2 regions of the Streptomyces sp. NPDC005761 genome follow, and region 2 is predicted to be linked to the other one. Evidence: riboswitches for the same ligand, from Rfam matches in the RefSeq annotation. Region 2 holds a riboswitch; the other holds the start of a gene.
What was found. A riboswitch is a leader RNA that binds a small molecule or an ion and turns the genes downstream of it on or off. The one in region 2 is predicted to bind S-adenosylmethionine.
Positions count from the first base shown of each region.

Region 1: linked by a shared signal. The riboswitch ahead of ABZ434_RS17025 (aminotransferase class V-fold PLP-dependent enzyme) and the one ahead of ABZ434_RS19620 (hypothetical protein) in region 2 are both predicted to bind S-adenosylmethionine.

Region 1 covers NZ_JBEXXX010000015.1:158,083-165,495, forward strand. The annotation lists gene ABZ434_RS16995 (hypothetical protein) at 1-20, opposite strand, end outside; gene ABZ434_RS17000 (heme-copper oxidase subunit III) at 223-843, shown strand; gene ABZ434_RS17005 (c-type cytochrome) at 900-1,709, shown strand; gene ABZ434_RS17010 (Rieske 2Fe-2S domain-containing protein) at 1,706-2,758, shown strand; gene ABZ434_RS17015 (ubiquinol-cytochrome c reductase cytochrome b subunit) at 2,755-4,380, shown strand; gene trpD (anthranilate phosphoribosyltransferase) at 4,504-5,568, shown strand; SAM riboswitch class IV at 5,661-5,778, shown strand; gene ABZ434_RS17025 (aminotransferase class V-fold PLP-dependent enzyme) at 5,952-7,331, shown strand.
Region 2 covers NZ_JBEXXX010000020.1:33,815-41,227, reverse strand. The annotation lists gene ABZ434_RS19630 (TetR/AcrR family transcriptional regulator C-terminal domain-containing protein) at 1-565, shown strand, start outside; gene ABZ434_RS19625 (phosphocholine-specific phospholipase C) at 801-2,867, shown strand; SAM riboswitch class IV at 2,979-3,088, shown strand; gene ABZ434_RS19620 (hypothetical protein) at 3,136-3,576, shown strand; gene ABZ434_RS19615 (cytochrome P450) at 3,778-5,076, shown strand; gene ABZ434_RS19610 (cytochrome P450) at 5,073-6,317, shown strand; gene ABZ434_RS19605 (arabinan endo-1,5-alpha-L-arabinosidase) at 6,807-7,413, shown strand, end outside.

The sequences.
Region 1 (7,413 bases), on a different contig from region 2:
ACCGTGGCGGTCGGCTGCATTGTTCCTCCGTGACATCTGTGTCTTCGGGGCAGTCGGGGCTCTCGGTGCACGAGGGCTGTCCGATGCGCGGATCGTACTCCGCCCGATGGCCTGTCAGCATCGCCCGCGACGGCGGATCCATGGGCCGTTCGGGGAGGACACACCCCTCTGACACACCGAACGGCACCCCCCGGAGTGAGGGCGGGATAAGCGACCGACATAATGTCGGTCGTGGCGACAGCAACGACAGTAGAAACCGGGCACGCGCACCCGTCGGTCAATCGGCCGAACCTCACCAGCGTCGGAACCATCATCTGGTTGAGTTCCGAGCTGATGTTCTTCGCGGCCCTCTTCGCGATGTACTTCACCCTGCGATCGGTGACCGGAGCGGATCACTGGAAGGAAATGGCGTCAGCCCTGAACTTCCCGTTCTCGGCGACGAACACCACGATCCTGGTGCTCTCCTCACTCACCTGCCAGCTCGGCGTCTTCGCCGCGGAGCGGGGCGATGTGAAGAAGCTCCGCGCCTGGTTCGTGATCACTTTCGTGATGGGTTCGATCTTCATCGGAGGCCAGGTCTTCGAGTACACGGAGCTGGTGAAGAAGGACGGCCTCTCGCTGTCCTCGGATCCGTACGGCTCGGTGTTCTACCTGACCACCGGCTTCCACGGTCTGCACGTGACAGGCGGCCTCATCGCCTTCCTGCTCGTTCTGGGCAGGACGTACGCAGCCAAGAGGTTCACCCATGAGCAGGCGACCGCAGCCATCGTCGTGTCCTATTACTGGCACTTCGTCGATGTCGTGTGGATCGGCCTGTTCGCCACGATCTACATGATCAAGTAACCGGGCTCGTACCCGACCCATCATCGACGCAGAAGATCCTGACACCGGGGTAATCCGTGAAAAAGCTCTCCGCACGACGACGCCATCCGTTGGCGGCGGTCGTCGTACTACTCCTCGCGCTTGCGGCTACTGGGGGGCTGTACGCCGCGTTTGCGCCCGCGAGTAAGGCGCAGGCCGACGAAACCGCCCAGTCCCTCGCCATCGACGAGGGCAAGAAGCTGTACTCCGTCGGTTGCGCCAGCTGCCACGGAACCGGCGGTCAGGGCACCACCGACGGGCCCCAGCTTGTCGGCGTGGGCTCGGCCGCCGTGGACTTCCAGGTCGGTACCGGGCGTATGCCGGCGCAGCAGCCGGGCGCCCAGGTACCGAAGAAGAAGGTCATCTACACCCAGGCCGAGATCGACCAGCTCGCGGCGTACGTCGCGTCGCTCGGCGCCGGTCCGATCGTCCCGACCAAGAGCCAGGTCAGCCCCGAGGGCGCGGACGTGGCCAAGGGCGGCGACCTGTTCCGTACCAACTGCGCCCAGTGTCACAACTTCACGGGCGAGGGCGGTGCCCTGACGAACGGCAAGTACGCCCCCAACCTCGAAGGCGCGAGCCCGAAGCACATCTACGAGGCCATGCAGACCGGCCCGCAGAGCATGCCGTCCTTCCCTGACTCGACGATGCCCGAGCAGCAGAAGAAGGACATCATCGCGTACATCCAGACGGTGAACAGCGCGCAGGCCGAGAGCCCGGGTGGCCTCAAGCTGGGCGGCCTCGGTCCGGTCAGCGAAGGCCTGTTCGGCTGGATCTTCGGTCTGGGCGCACTGATCGCAGTTGCCATCTGGGTCGCGGCCCACACCGCTAAGGCCAAGAAGTCATGAGTAGCCAAGAGATTCCAGAAGAGAACCTGCCCGAAGCGCAGGACCCCGCGCACGGCGCGGTGGAGGGTGCGGGCGATCCGTTCGCCGACCCGGGGCTGCCGGCCCACAGGCCGCGCATCCAGGACATCGACGAACGGGCCGCCAACCGGTCCGAGCGCGCGGTCGCGTTCATGTTCACGCTGTCCATGCTGGCGACGGTCGGCTTCATCGCCTCCTACGTCATCTTCCCGGTCGACAAGATCGTCTACATCTTCCCGATCGGTCATGTGAGCGCGCTCAACTTCTCCCTGGGGCTGACCCTGGGCGTGGCGCTCTTCGCGATCGGTGCGGGCGCCGTCCACTGGGCGCGCACCCTGATGTCGGACGTGGAGGTCGCGGACGAACGTCATGCGATCGCGGCCGAGCCCGAGGTCAAGGCGAAGGTTCTCGCCGACTTCGCGGCAGGTGCCGAGGAGTCCGCGTTCGGCCGGCGCAAGCTGATCCGCAACACCATGTTCGGCGCGCTGGCCCTGGTGCCGCTCGCCGGTGTGGTGCTGCTGCGCGACCTCGGTCCGCTGCCGGAGAAGAAGCTCCGTTCGACGCTGTGGGCCAAGGGCAAGCAGCTCGTCAACATGAACACGATGGAGCCGCTGCGTCCCGAGGACGTCGTCGTCGGTTCGCTGACCTTCGCCATGCCCGAGGGCCTGGAGGAGGACGCGCACGACTTCCAGAAGCAGATCGCCAAGGCAGCCCTGATGATCGTCCGCATCGAGCCGGACAACATCAAGGACAAGCGCGAGCGCGAGTGGGCCCACGAGGGAATCGTGGCCTTCTCGAAGATCTGCACCCACGTGGGCTGCCCGATCAGCCTGTACGAGCAGCAGACGCACCACGTGCTCTGCCCGTGCCACCAGTCCACCTTCGACCTCTCCGACGGCGCCCGCGTCATCTTCGGTCCGGCCGGTCACGCTCTTCCGCAGCTGCGGATCGGCGTGAACAGCGAGGGCAACCTCGAGGCGCTCGGTGACTTCGAAGAGCCCGTCGGTCCTGCATTCTGGGAGCGCGGATGAGTACTGCGACCGATACGAAGCGCAAGGCGCCCGCCGGTGAGCGGGTGGCCGACTGGGCGGACGGCCGGCTCGGGATCTACTCCCTGGCCAAGGCCAACATGCGCAAGATCTTCCCGGACCACTGGTCCTTCATGCTCGGTGAGATCTGCCTCTACAGCTTCATCATCATCATCCTCACGGGTGTGTACCTGACGCTGTTCTTCCACCCGAGCATGAACGAGGTCGTGTACCACGGCCCGTACGAGCCCATGCAGGGCATCCGGATGTCCGAGGCCTACGCCTCGACCCTGAACATCAGCTTCGACGTGCGTGGCGGTCTGCTGGTCCGGCAGATCCACCACTGGGCCGCGCTGATCTTCCTGGCCGGCATGTTCGTGCACATGATGCGCGTCTTCTTCACCGGTGCGTTCCGCAAGCCGCGTGAGATCAACTGGCTGTTCGGCTTCCTGCTGTTCGTCCTGGGCATGTTCACCGGTTTCACCGGTTACTCGCTCCCGGACGACCTGCTCTCCGGCACCGGTGTCCGCTTCATGGAGGGCGCGGTCCTGTCCGTGCCGATCGTCGGTACGTACCTGTCGATGTTCCTCTTCGGCGGCGAGTTCCCGGGCGGCGACTTCGTCGCCAGGTTCTACTCGGTGCACATCCTGCTGCTGCCGGGCATCATGCTCGGGCTGCTGGTGGCCCACCTGATCCTGGTCTTCTACCACAAGCACACGCAGTTCGCGGGTCCCGGCCGGACGAACAAGAACGTCGTCGGCATGCCGCTGCTGCCGGTCTACATGGCGAAGGCGGGAGGCTTCTTCTTCCTCGTCTTCGGTGTCATCGCGGTCATCGCGGGCATCGCCTCGATCAACCCCATCTGGGCCATCGGGCCCTACCGCCCGGACCAGGTGTCCACCGGCGCCCAGCCCGACTGGTACATGGGCTTCTCCGAGGGCCTGATCCGTGTCATGCCGGGCTGGGAGGTGAACCTCTGGGGCCACACCCTGGTCCTGGGCGTGTTCATCCCGCTGGTGATCTTCCCGCTGGTCCTGGCCGCGATCGCGGTCTACCCGTTCATCGAGTCCTGGGTCACCGGGGACAAGCGCGAGCACCACATCCTGGACCGTCCGCGCAACGCGCCGACCCGCACGGCGTTCGGCGTCGCGTGGATCACCTGGTACATGGTGCTGCTCATGGGTGGTGGAAACGACCTCTGGGCCACGCACTTCCACCTGTCGATCAACTCCATCACCTGGTTCGTGCGGATCGCGTTCTTCGTCGCTCCGGTCATCGCGTTCGTCGTGACGAAGCGGATCTGCCTCGGCCTTCAGCGCCGGGACAAGGACAAGGTGCTGCACGGGCGCGAGTCCGGTCTCATCAAGCGCCTGCCGCACGGTGAGTTCGTCGAGGTCCACGAGCCGCTCGCACCGGCCCAGCTGCACACGCTCACCGCGCACGAGCAGTACAAGCCGGCCGAGATCGGCCCGACGGTCGACGAGAACGGTGTCGAGCGCAAGGTGTCCGTGGTGCAGAAGCTGCGGGCCAAGCTCAGCAAGGGCTTCTACGGCGAGAACAGCCAGATCGCCAAGCCCACCGCCGAGGAGTACAAGGAGATCACCAGCGGCCACGGCCACCACTGATCACCTGAACTGATCGCCACAGCAGGAGCCCCGTCCATCCGATGGACGGGGCTCTTCGCTGTCCCCGGGGCTCGATAGGGTGGCCCCATCCCCTTTATCGGCTGTGGACCCCAGGAGCGGACCATGAACGTTGTGACCCCGGCAGGCGGCGACAGCGTGGCGGCTCGTACCTGGCCCGGCGTGCTGACCCCCCTGCTGCGCGGCCAGGACCTGACGGAGGACGACACCGCCTGGGCGATGGACCGCATCATGAGCGGTGAGGCGACCGACGTGCAGATCGCCGGCTTCGCCGTGGCGCTGCGAGCCAAGGGCGAGACGGTCACGGAGGTCTCCGGTCTGGTCCGCGCGATGTACGAGCACGCCACGACCATCCACGTACCCGGCCGCACGGTCGACATCGTGGGCACCGGCGGCGACATGGCCAAGACGGTCAACATCTCCACCATGTCGGCGATCGTCGTGGCCGGGACGGGCGCCAAGGTCGTCAAGCACGGCAACCGCGCCTCGTCGTCTGCCAGCGGTTCCTCCGACGTGCTGGGCAAGCTCGGCGTCAATCTGGAACTGCCCCCGCAGCGCGTCGTCGAGGTGGCCGAGGAAGCGGGCATCACGTTCTGCTTCGCCGTGAAGTTCCACCCCGCCCTGAGGCACGCGGCGAAGGCCCGGGCGGAGCTCGGCGCGCCGACCACCTTCAACATCCTCGGCCCGCTCACCAACCCGGCCAAGGTGCGCTCGCAGGCGATCGGTGTCGCCGACCTGCGGATGGCGCCGATCGTCGCGGGCGTCCTCGCCGAACGGGGCAACTCCGCCCTGGTCTTCCGGGGCGACGACGGCCTGGACGAGCTGACCACCACCGCGACCTCCCGCGTCTGGATCGCCAGGAACGGCGCCGTGCGCGAGGAGGCCTTCGACCCGCGCGACGTCGGCCTGGAACTGGTGCCGGTGGACGCCCTGCGGGGCGCCGACGCCTCGTACAACGCGGACGTGGCCCGGCGGCTGCTCGCCGGGGAGACGGGCCCCGTACGGGACGCGGTGCTGCTCAACTCGGCGGCGGCCCTCGTCGCGCTGGACCCGGGGGAGGGCACGCTCGCCGAGCAGCTCACCGCCGGGATCGCCAAGGCCGCCGAGTCCATCGATTCGGGTGCGGCGGGCCGGGCGCTGGAGCGATGGGTCGTGGCCAGCAACGCCTGAGAGGCTTCCGGGCACAGGATGTGAGGCGGGGCGCAGTCCAGATCATGGACTGCGCCTTGCGCGTTCCTCCGCGTATGGCAGGATGCTTGGCAGGTCATGAGTGACAGCGACTACGGCCCCGGCCCGCTGTCCGGCAACCCTCCGTCCGTGGCGGGGTGCCCCGGGTGAAGACCAGGCCGCAGGCAGCGAGGTCTGCGGCAAGCGCGGACCCCTCGACATCGTGAGATGTCCACCCGTGGGGTCCTGGTCCTCAGGGAGCCTCTTGTGAGCAAGCGAATGCGATAGGGCTTTTCGGCCCTTCTCCGCACACCCCTCTTTCTTCCTCCGTGCTGCCGCGTATCCGCAGGCACGCGGAATTCGCCTGCCTGTTACGGGAGTTCGTCATGTCTGTCCTCACTGCTGCCACCGACCAGTCGATTTGTGCCCCGCTGCCGGTTCTGGGTAAGGATGTGACGGTTCCGCTCGTCACGGGCGGAGAGGTCACCTACGCCGCGCTGGACTACGCCGCCAGCGCCCCGGCGCTGCAGCGGGTGTGGGACGACGTGGCCGCGTACGCGCCGTACTACGGCAGCGTCCACCGCGGCGCCGGCTACCTCTCGCAGCTCTCCACGGACCTCTTCGAGAGCAGCCGCGAGACCGTCCGGGAGTTCCTCGGCTGCCGCACCGAGGACCAGGTGACCTTCACCCGGTCCACCACCGACTCGCTCAACCTGCTCGCAGCCGCCCTCCCGGCCGACTGCCAGGTGTTCGTCTTCGAGACCGAGCACCACGCCTCGCTGCTGCCCTGGCGCGACGCCCGGGTGACGTACCTGAACGCCCCGCGCACCCCGGCCCAGGCCGTAGAGACCCTGGAGCGCGCGCTCGCCGGCCGCGACCCCTACGGCCCCGCGCTGGTCTGCGTCACCGGCGCCTCCAACGTCACCGGTGAGCTGTGGCCGGTCAAGGAGCTCGCCGCCGCCGCGCACGCCCACGGCGCCCGGATCGTGCTCGACGCCGCCCAGCTCGCCCCGCACCACCCCGTCGACATCGCCGTGCTGGACGTCGACTGGGTCGCCTTCTCCGGGCACAAGCTGTACGCGCCGTTCGGCTCGGGTGTCCTCGCCGGCCGCTCCGACTGGCTGACCGCAGCCGAGCCGTACCTGGCCGGCGGCGGCGCGTCCCGCCAGGTCGCCCGGCGCGCCGACGGCGGGGTGGACGTCGAGTGGCACACCACCGCCGCCCGCCACGAGGCCGGTTCGCCCAACGTCATCGGCGTCTACTCCATCGCCTCCGCCTGCAAGGCGCTCACCGAGGCCGGATTCGACAGCCTGGTCGCCCGGGAGCAGCGGCTCGTCACCGCGGTCCGCGCCGGACTCGCCGAGGTCCCCGAGGTCAAGGTGCTTTCGCTGTTCGGCGACGACGCCCCGCGGGTCGGCGTCATCTCCTTCGTGGTGGAGGGCTGGAACAGCTCCCACTTCGCCGCGGCACTCTCCGCCGAGTACGGCATCGGGGTGCGCGACGGACTGTTCTGCGCCCACCCCCTCGTGCGCACCCTGCTCGGCAGCGACCCGCAGGACGTCGGCGAGTGCGGCGCGCCGGAGGCGGAGCCGGGCCAGAAGTCCCTCAACGCGATCCGGGTCAGCTTCGGCGCCGGTACGCCGGACGAGCACGTCGAGCGCTTCCTGCGGGCGGTCAAGGAGCTCGTGAGCGAGGGCGCCCAGTGGAAGTACCGGACCGAGGACGGCCGTTGCGTCCCGGACCGGGGTACGGCCGCCCAGGTCTGAGGTCTCTCAGCACGTTCGGGGGGGGGGGGGGCGGCGGGCCGGCCCCGCCGCAAAATGCTAACTCCGGGCCCTCTCGGCCCTG
Region 2 (7,413 bases):
GGTCGCGGGTGACCTCGGTTCCGGGACCGCCACGCTCTACCGGTACATCACCAACCGCGACGAGCTGGTGGACCTGATGGTCGACGCGGCACAGGGCGAGGACCCGCTGCCCGAAGCCGCCGGGGACTGGCGTGCCGGTCTGGCGGCGGTCGCGCACGCGTCCCGCGCGACACTGCTGCGGCACCCCTGGCTGGCGGGCGAACTGACGGGGAGACCGGCGCTCGGCCCCAACTCTTTGCGGCGCTCCGAGTCCGCACTGCGGGCCGCCGTCGCGCTCACGCCCGACATCAACCTGGCCGCGCAGGCGCTCGGCGCCGTGCACGCCTACGTGCTGGGATCGGTCGCCGCCCAGCAGGCCCTCCGGCGCACGGAGCAGCGCACCGGGCTCAGCGAGGAGGAGTGGCAGCGCAGCGTCGGCCCGTACATCAGCGAGGTTCTCGCGGCAGGTGAGCATCCGATGCTCGCCCGCCGTGTCCTCGAGGCGGAGGAACCCGACCCCGACGTCGAGTTCGCGTTCGGCCTGGACTGCGTGCTCGACGGGCTCGCGGCCCGGCTGGGGCGCTGAGCGACCGGCACGCGTGGATGCCGGGACGGACCCGGCCCACGGCCGGGGTTCCGGCCAGGACCCTCGCAGGCGAGGCGTGGCGGACGGGATCGTGGTCCGTTCCGTTCCGTCGCCGGCTGTTCGGCCGATCGCCATCGCGTGCACACTGCACGGGTCTTCCGCAGGACGTGCCGGTTCTGGGACACTCCAGTCGCTTTCGTCGCCATATCCCCTCACCCCACAGAGGCCCCCACCCATGGCAGAACTCAACCGTCGCCGCCTCCTGCAACTCGCGGGAGGCACGGCCGCGTACACCGCCTTGTCGAGCAGCATCGCCCGCGCCGCGTCCCTGCCCGCGCGGGGTCGTACGGGCTCGCTCCAGGACGTGGAGCACATCGTGGTCCTGATGCAGGAGAACCGTTCCTTCGACCACTACTTCGGCACCATGAACGGCGTACGCGGCTTCGGTGATCCGCGGCCCGTCACGCTGCCCAGCGGGAAGCCGGTCTGGCACCAGAAGGACGGGCTCGGCAAGGAGGTGCTGCCGTTCCGGCCGCCCGCCGACAGGCTCGGGATGCAGTTCCTGCGCGACCTCAACCACGACTGGGCAGGCGGGCACCGGGCGTTCAACAAGGGTGCGTACGACCAGTGGGTGCCGGCCAAGACCGCGACGACGATGGCTCACCTCACTCGTGAGGACATACCGTTCCACTACGCCCTCGCCGACGCGTTCACCGTCTGCGACGCGTACCACTGCTCGTTCATCGGCAGCACCGACCCGAACCGCTACTACCTGTGGACCGGATACACGGGTAACGACGGCTCCGGTGGCGGTCCCGTGCTCGGCAACGACGAGGCGGGGTACGGCTGGACCACCTACCCCGAGCGGCTCGAGCAGGCCGGGGTGTCGTGGAAGGTGTACCAGGACATCGGGGACGGGCTCGACGCCGCCGGGTCATGGGGGTGGATCGCTGATGCGTACAGGGGTACGTACGGCGACAACTCGCTGCTCTACTTCAACAGTTACCGCAACGCCGAGCCCGGGGATCCGCTCTACGACAAGGCGCGCACCGGCACCGACCTCAAGAGCGGTGGCGGGCTCCTCGACGACCTGAAGGCCGATGTCCGGGCCGGGACGCTGCCGAAGGTCTCGTGGATCGTCTCTCCGGAGGCATACAGCGAACACCCCAACTGGCCCGCCAACTACGGTGCCTGGTACATCTCGCAGGTACTGGACGCGCTGACGGCCGATCCCGAGGTCTGGGGGCGGACCGCCCTCTTCATCACCTACGACGAGAACGACGGCTTCTTCGACCACGTCGTCCCGCCCTTCGTGCCGTCCGGGCCTGCGCAGGGGTTGTCCACCGTGGACACCTCGGCCGACTACTTCCCCGGTGACATCCGGTACACCGCCGGGCCGTACGGGCTCGGCCAGCGGGTTCCCATGCTGGTGGTCTCCCCCTGGAGCACCGGCGGGTTCGCGTGTTCCGAGGTCTTCGACCACACCTCCGTCATCCGGTTCATGGAACAGCGCTTCGGCGTGCACGAGCCCCATATCTCGCCCTGGCGGCGCGCCGTCTGCGGTGATCTCACCTCCGCCTTCGACTTCGGGCGTACGGACACCTCGGACACCCCGCTGCCGTCGACCGACGCCTACGAGCCGCCGGACCGCCTCCGGCACCCCGACTACGTCCCCGTGCCGCCCACCACAGGCAGCGTGCCCAAGCAGGAGAAGGGGGCCCGGCCCACCCGGCCGCTGCGCTACGCGCCCTTCGTCGACGGGGCCGCCGACACGTCCACCGGGAAGTACCGCCTCACCTTCAGTGGGGGCGCCGCCGCCGGCGCGCAGTTCCTGGTGACCTCGGCGAACCGCACCGACGGGCCCTGGACCTACACCACCGAGGCCGGAAAGTCCCTCTCGGACAGTTGGAACACCACCTACTCCAAGGGAGTGACCGACCTCACCGTGCATGGCCCCAACGGCTTCCTGCGCAGCTTCCGAGCCGGTGGGAAAGTGACGGGGCCCGAGGTGACGGCCCGTCACGACGCCTCCGCCGGCAGCCTTCAGCTGACCTTCGTCAACGGTGGATCCGCGACCGTGAGGCTGACCGTACGCAGTGCCGTCGGATACGGGGGAGGGGTGCAGACCCTCGCGGTCCGAGCGGGCGAGACCGTGAAGCACACGCTTGACCTGCGAGGAAGCAAGTACTGGTACGACCTCACTGTCGTCTCCGACACGGACGCCACCTTCCTGCGGCGCTTCGCCGGACACGTCGAGACAGGCCGCGCCGGTACGAGTGACCCGGGTCTCGTCACCGGCTAGGGGCCTCGGCCCGACGGGTCGTCCGGGAGGGCGCGGTGCCCGTGGCCGGGCGCCGCGCCCTCCTGATCACCCGTCGGGTCGCGTGGTCCGCTTGGGCTAGAGTCCTGTACGGGTCATGAGTTCCAGTGTGCAGCCCCGGCTTGCTGGACGGCACCCCGCTCCGCTGCGGGTGCTCCGGGTGACGACCCGCCCCGTGCGCAGGGTACGGGGAACAGCGGACCGCGGTGCAGGCGCTCGGGGTCCTCGTCCCGGAAGGCCAACCCCCCTCATGCTGCGTCATCTCACCCAGAACGACTCCGTGCGGAGCGGCGAGTGCTCCCGCTACGCCGCGGGCCACCGCGTGCACTGGATCCACGCCAAGAAGTGCAGGCAGGAGCCGGGGCAGGCCGTCGAGGTCCTGCTCACCTCCGGTGATGTCCGTGAGGACGGATGGCTCGAACTGCGGGCCGCTTTCGACTATGCGGGTGACCTCCCCGCGGTCTGGACGCACACCCCCGGCGCGCTGCGGGAGGCCCTCGCCGGTCACCGTGGGCGTGTGTACTGGCTGGCGCGCTGGCATGCGCTGAAGCTGGAGTACGGCGATGGTGCGGGTGACGGAACGGGGCGGGCTGCCGGGCTGGTCAACGTGGCGATCGAGGGCGGTCAGCTCTGTGAGTCCGAGGGGCAGAGCGAGGCCGGTTGCGCCGGAGGCCGCACCTCGTCGGCGTAGTGGGGGACTGCGCCGTCCTGTGCGGCCGTGCGGTACATCGCGATGCTCATCAAATGTGTTGAGTTGTCGACCTGTTGTTCCGTTCAGGGTGTGGGATTGATCGCTGTTGACCGTTCCGGCGACACACAAAATCCTTATAGTGAACATGCGTTGATCGCATGATCTTGACGCGTGCAGCCTTCGCCACAGGAGTCAGGACTCATGACGACGCGCCCTTCTTCCACAGAGCCCGCGCTGGCCTCTCCTCCTCCACCCCCCGGCTGCCCGGCACACACCGGGGCGGTGCCGCTCGGCGGGCCCGGGTTCCAGACCGAGCCGCAGGCCGTCTACCGCGCCATGCGGCGTGACCACGGGCCCGTCGTGCCCGTGGAGCTGCCGGGTGGGTTCCCCTCCTGGCTCGTCATCGGGTACCGCGAGCTCCATCAGGTCACCAGCGACGCGGAGCTGTTCCCCCGCGACGTGGGCCTGTGGAACCAGTGGCCCCACATCCCCGACGACTGGCCCCTGCTGCCGATGGTGGGGCGCCCCCTGCCCTCCATCTACTTCAGCGCGGGGGAGGAGCACCGACGGCACGCCCGTATGGTGGGGCCGGCCCTCGAAGGCGCCGATCCCTTCGAGATCCGCAGCCACTGCGAGCAGTTGGCCGACCGGCTGATCGACGACGTGTGCAGCCGCGGCACGGCCGACCTGGTCGCGGACTTCTGCGAGCCCCTCCCCGTCCTCGTCCTCGCCCGCCTGGTCGGTTTCCCCGACGCCGAAGGCGCGGACATCGCACAGGTGTTGAAGGACCTGGCCGACGGCGGGCCGGACGCGCAGAGCGCCCATCTGCGGTTCGGGGAACACATGGCCCGGCTGGTGGCCGCGAAGAGGGCGGCACCCGGGGACGACGTGACCTCCCGCATGCTGGCCTTCCCCGAGGCGTTCACCGACGAGGAGTACATGCTCGACCTGATGGCCGTCACGGCCGCCGGGCACCTCACCACCGCGGACTGGGTCAGCAACTCCCTGCGGCTGATGCTCACCGAGGACACGTTCGCCGACTCCATGGCCCGTGGCCGGCGCAGCATCGGCGAGGCCATGAACGAGGTGCTCTGGGAGGACACGCCCACCCAGATCCTCGCCGGACGGTGGGCCGCACGCGACACGCAGCTCGGCGGACAGCGGATCAAGGCCGGGGACATGCTGCTGCTCGGGCTCGGCGCCGCCAACACCGACCCGCTCATCCGTCAGGACCTGGCCGGCTCCGGAGCGCCCGCACAGGGCGGCAACGGTGCCCATCTCGCGTTCAGTCACGGCGAGTACCGGTGTCCGTTCCCCGCACAGGAGATCGCCGAGATCATCGCCCGTACGGGCATCGAGGTCCTGCTCGACCGGCTCCCCGATCTCCAGCTCGCCGTCGCCGTCGACGACCTCGTACGACGGCCCTCCGCGTTCCTGCGTGGCACCACTTCGCTCCCCGTTCGGTTCACCCCCGTTCGTACGACAGGAGACCTCTCGTGAACTGTCCTCACGCCGCCGCCTCGAACGGTGCGACCGTCGTCATCGACCCGATGGTCCAGGACCTGGACGGAGAGACCGCGCGGCTGCGCGACGCCGGACCGCTGGCCCGGATCGAGCTCCTCGGCGTACCGGCATGGGCCCTCACCCGGCACGCCGACGCACGGCAGCTCCTGCTCGATCCGCGACTGGTGAAGGACCTCGACGCCTGGGGGCTGTGGCAGAGCGGTGAGGTGACGCACGCGTGGCCGCTCATCGGGATGATCGACGCCGGCCGGTCCATGTTCACCGTCGACGGCGAAGAGCACCGCCGGCTGCGGACCAAGACCTCCCAGGCGCTCACGCCCCGCCGGCTGGAGGCGATACGCCCCGAGATCGAGAAGTTCACCGAGGAACTGCTGGACGCGCTCGCGGAGGGTGGCAGGGACGGGGCCGTCGTCGACCTCAAGTCCGTGTTCGCCCAGCCACTGCCCATGCGCGTCGTCGGCATGCTGATGGGTGTCGACCCCGCGTCGAACGCCATGCTGACCCGCCAGTACAAGGCCTTCTTCTCGATGCTCACCCCGCAGGACGAACGCCTGGCTCTCCTTGCCGACCTGGACGTCTTCTATGCCGGACTCGTACGCGAGAAGACCGCGCAGCCGACCGACGATCTGACCTCCGCGCTCATCCTCGCCGACGAGGGCGGCAAGCCGCTGACCGAGGAGGAGGTGATCGGCAACCTCAAGGCGATGGTCGCGGCCGGGCACGAGACCACGATCGGACTCATCCTCAACGCCGTACGCGCCCTGCTGGCCCACCCCGACCAGCTGCGCCTGGTCCTCGACGGGGAGGTCTCCTGGGAGACCGTGATCGAGGAGACCCTGCGGTGGGACACCCCGACCACACACCTCCTGATGCGGTTCGCCACCGAGGACATCCAGGTCGGTGACGGCGTCATCGCCAAGGGCGAGGGCGTGGTCATCTCCTATCGCGTGATCGGCCGCGACCCCGAGCAGCACGGCCCCGACGCCGAGGCGTTCGACATCACCCGCGCCACCCCCATCCGGCACATGACGTTCGGTCACGGTCCGCACATCTGTCCCGGTGCGGCGCTCTCCCGCGTCGAGGCGGGCATCGCCCTGCCGGCGCTCTTCGGGCGCTTCCCGGATCTGCGGCTCGCGGTGCCGGACGCGGAGATCCGCAAGCTGCCGGTGATGACGCAGAACGACATGGAGGCGTTTCCCGTTCTGCTCGGCATCTGAAGGCAACGCTCCACCCCGCTCACCGATCTCCCGCGCATCCACCCCTGACGCGGGAGCGCCTTACCGCGCCCCGGCCACGCGCGCCGGCCCTGCCCTTCGGTCTTCTGAGCACCAGGTGCTGCCCGACGCCGACTCCGTACGCGCTCGCGCGGGCGACAGCGCTGGAGGCCCGGCACGGCGCGAGGTCCAGACGCTCGGCGGCGAGCGTCGGACAGTAGCCGGACCTCCGTCCGCGGTCCTCGGCGCCGTGCTGCGCCCATCGCCTTGCTTCCTGCCGCGGGCGCGCGCGACCCGTTGACGCACGGGCCGTTGGGCCCTACGTTCCGTTCGAGGTTGCGGGCGGCATTCGATATGTCGAACACGGTGGCGTTCTGTCGAGTCGGCGAATCTCCCTCAATCTGGCATGGGCATGGCAACCATTCGTACCGCGGTGGCGACTGCCGTACGAGCCCCACGCTCCTCCCGTAACCGGACACAGGAGGTCCCCTCATGAGTCGCACCACCCGCCGAAGGACCCTCGCGGTACTTCCCGCCGCACTGCTCCTCGCCCTCGTTCCGGGCAGCGCGTCCGCCTACCCCAACCCCGGCACGGTCACCGGTGACATCGTCGTCCACGACCCGTCCATGGTCCGGACGTCCTCGGGGCAGTACCTGCTCTACTCGACCGGCGACAAGCTGCAACTGCGCACCTCCACCGACCGCACGGCGTTCGGCCGCTCGGGATCGGCCTTCGGCACCCCGCCGGGCTGGTGGAAGAACTACTCATCGGCGTCCGACCCCTGGGCGCCCGACATCTCGTTCCACGGCGGCAAGTACCTGATGTACTACGCCGTCTCGTCCTTCGGCTCGAACACCTCGGCCATCGGGCTGGCCGGCTCCACCACCGGGCAGCCGGGCAGCTGGACCGACTACGGCACGGTGTACACCTCGAGTTCGTCCAGCGACTACAACGCCATCGACCCCAACCTCTTCGTGGACGACGACGGGAAGTGGTGGCTGTCCTTCGGCTCCTGGTGGACCGGGATCAAGATGATCCGGATCGACCCCGCCTCCGGGAAGCAGTACGCCGGTGACACGGCGCGCCGTTCGCTGGCCT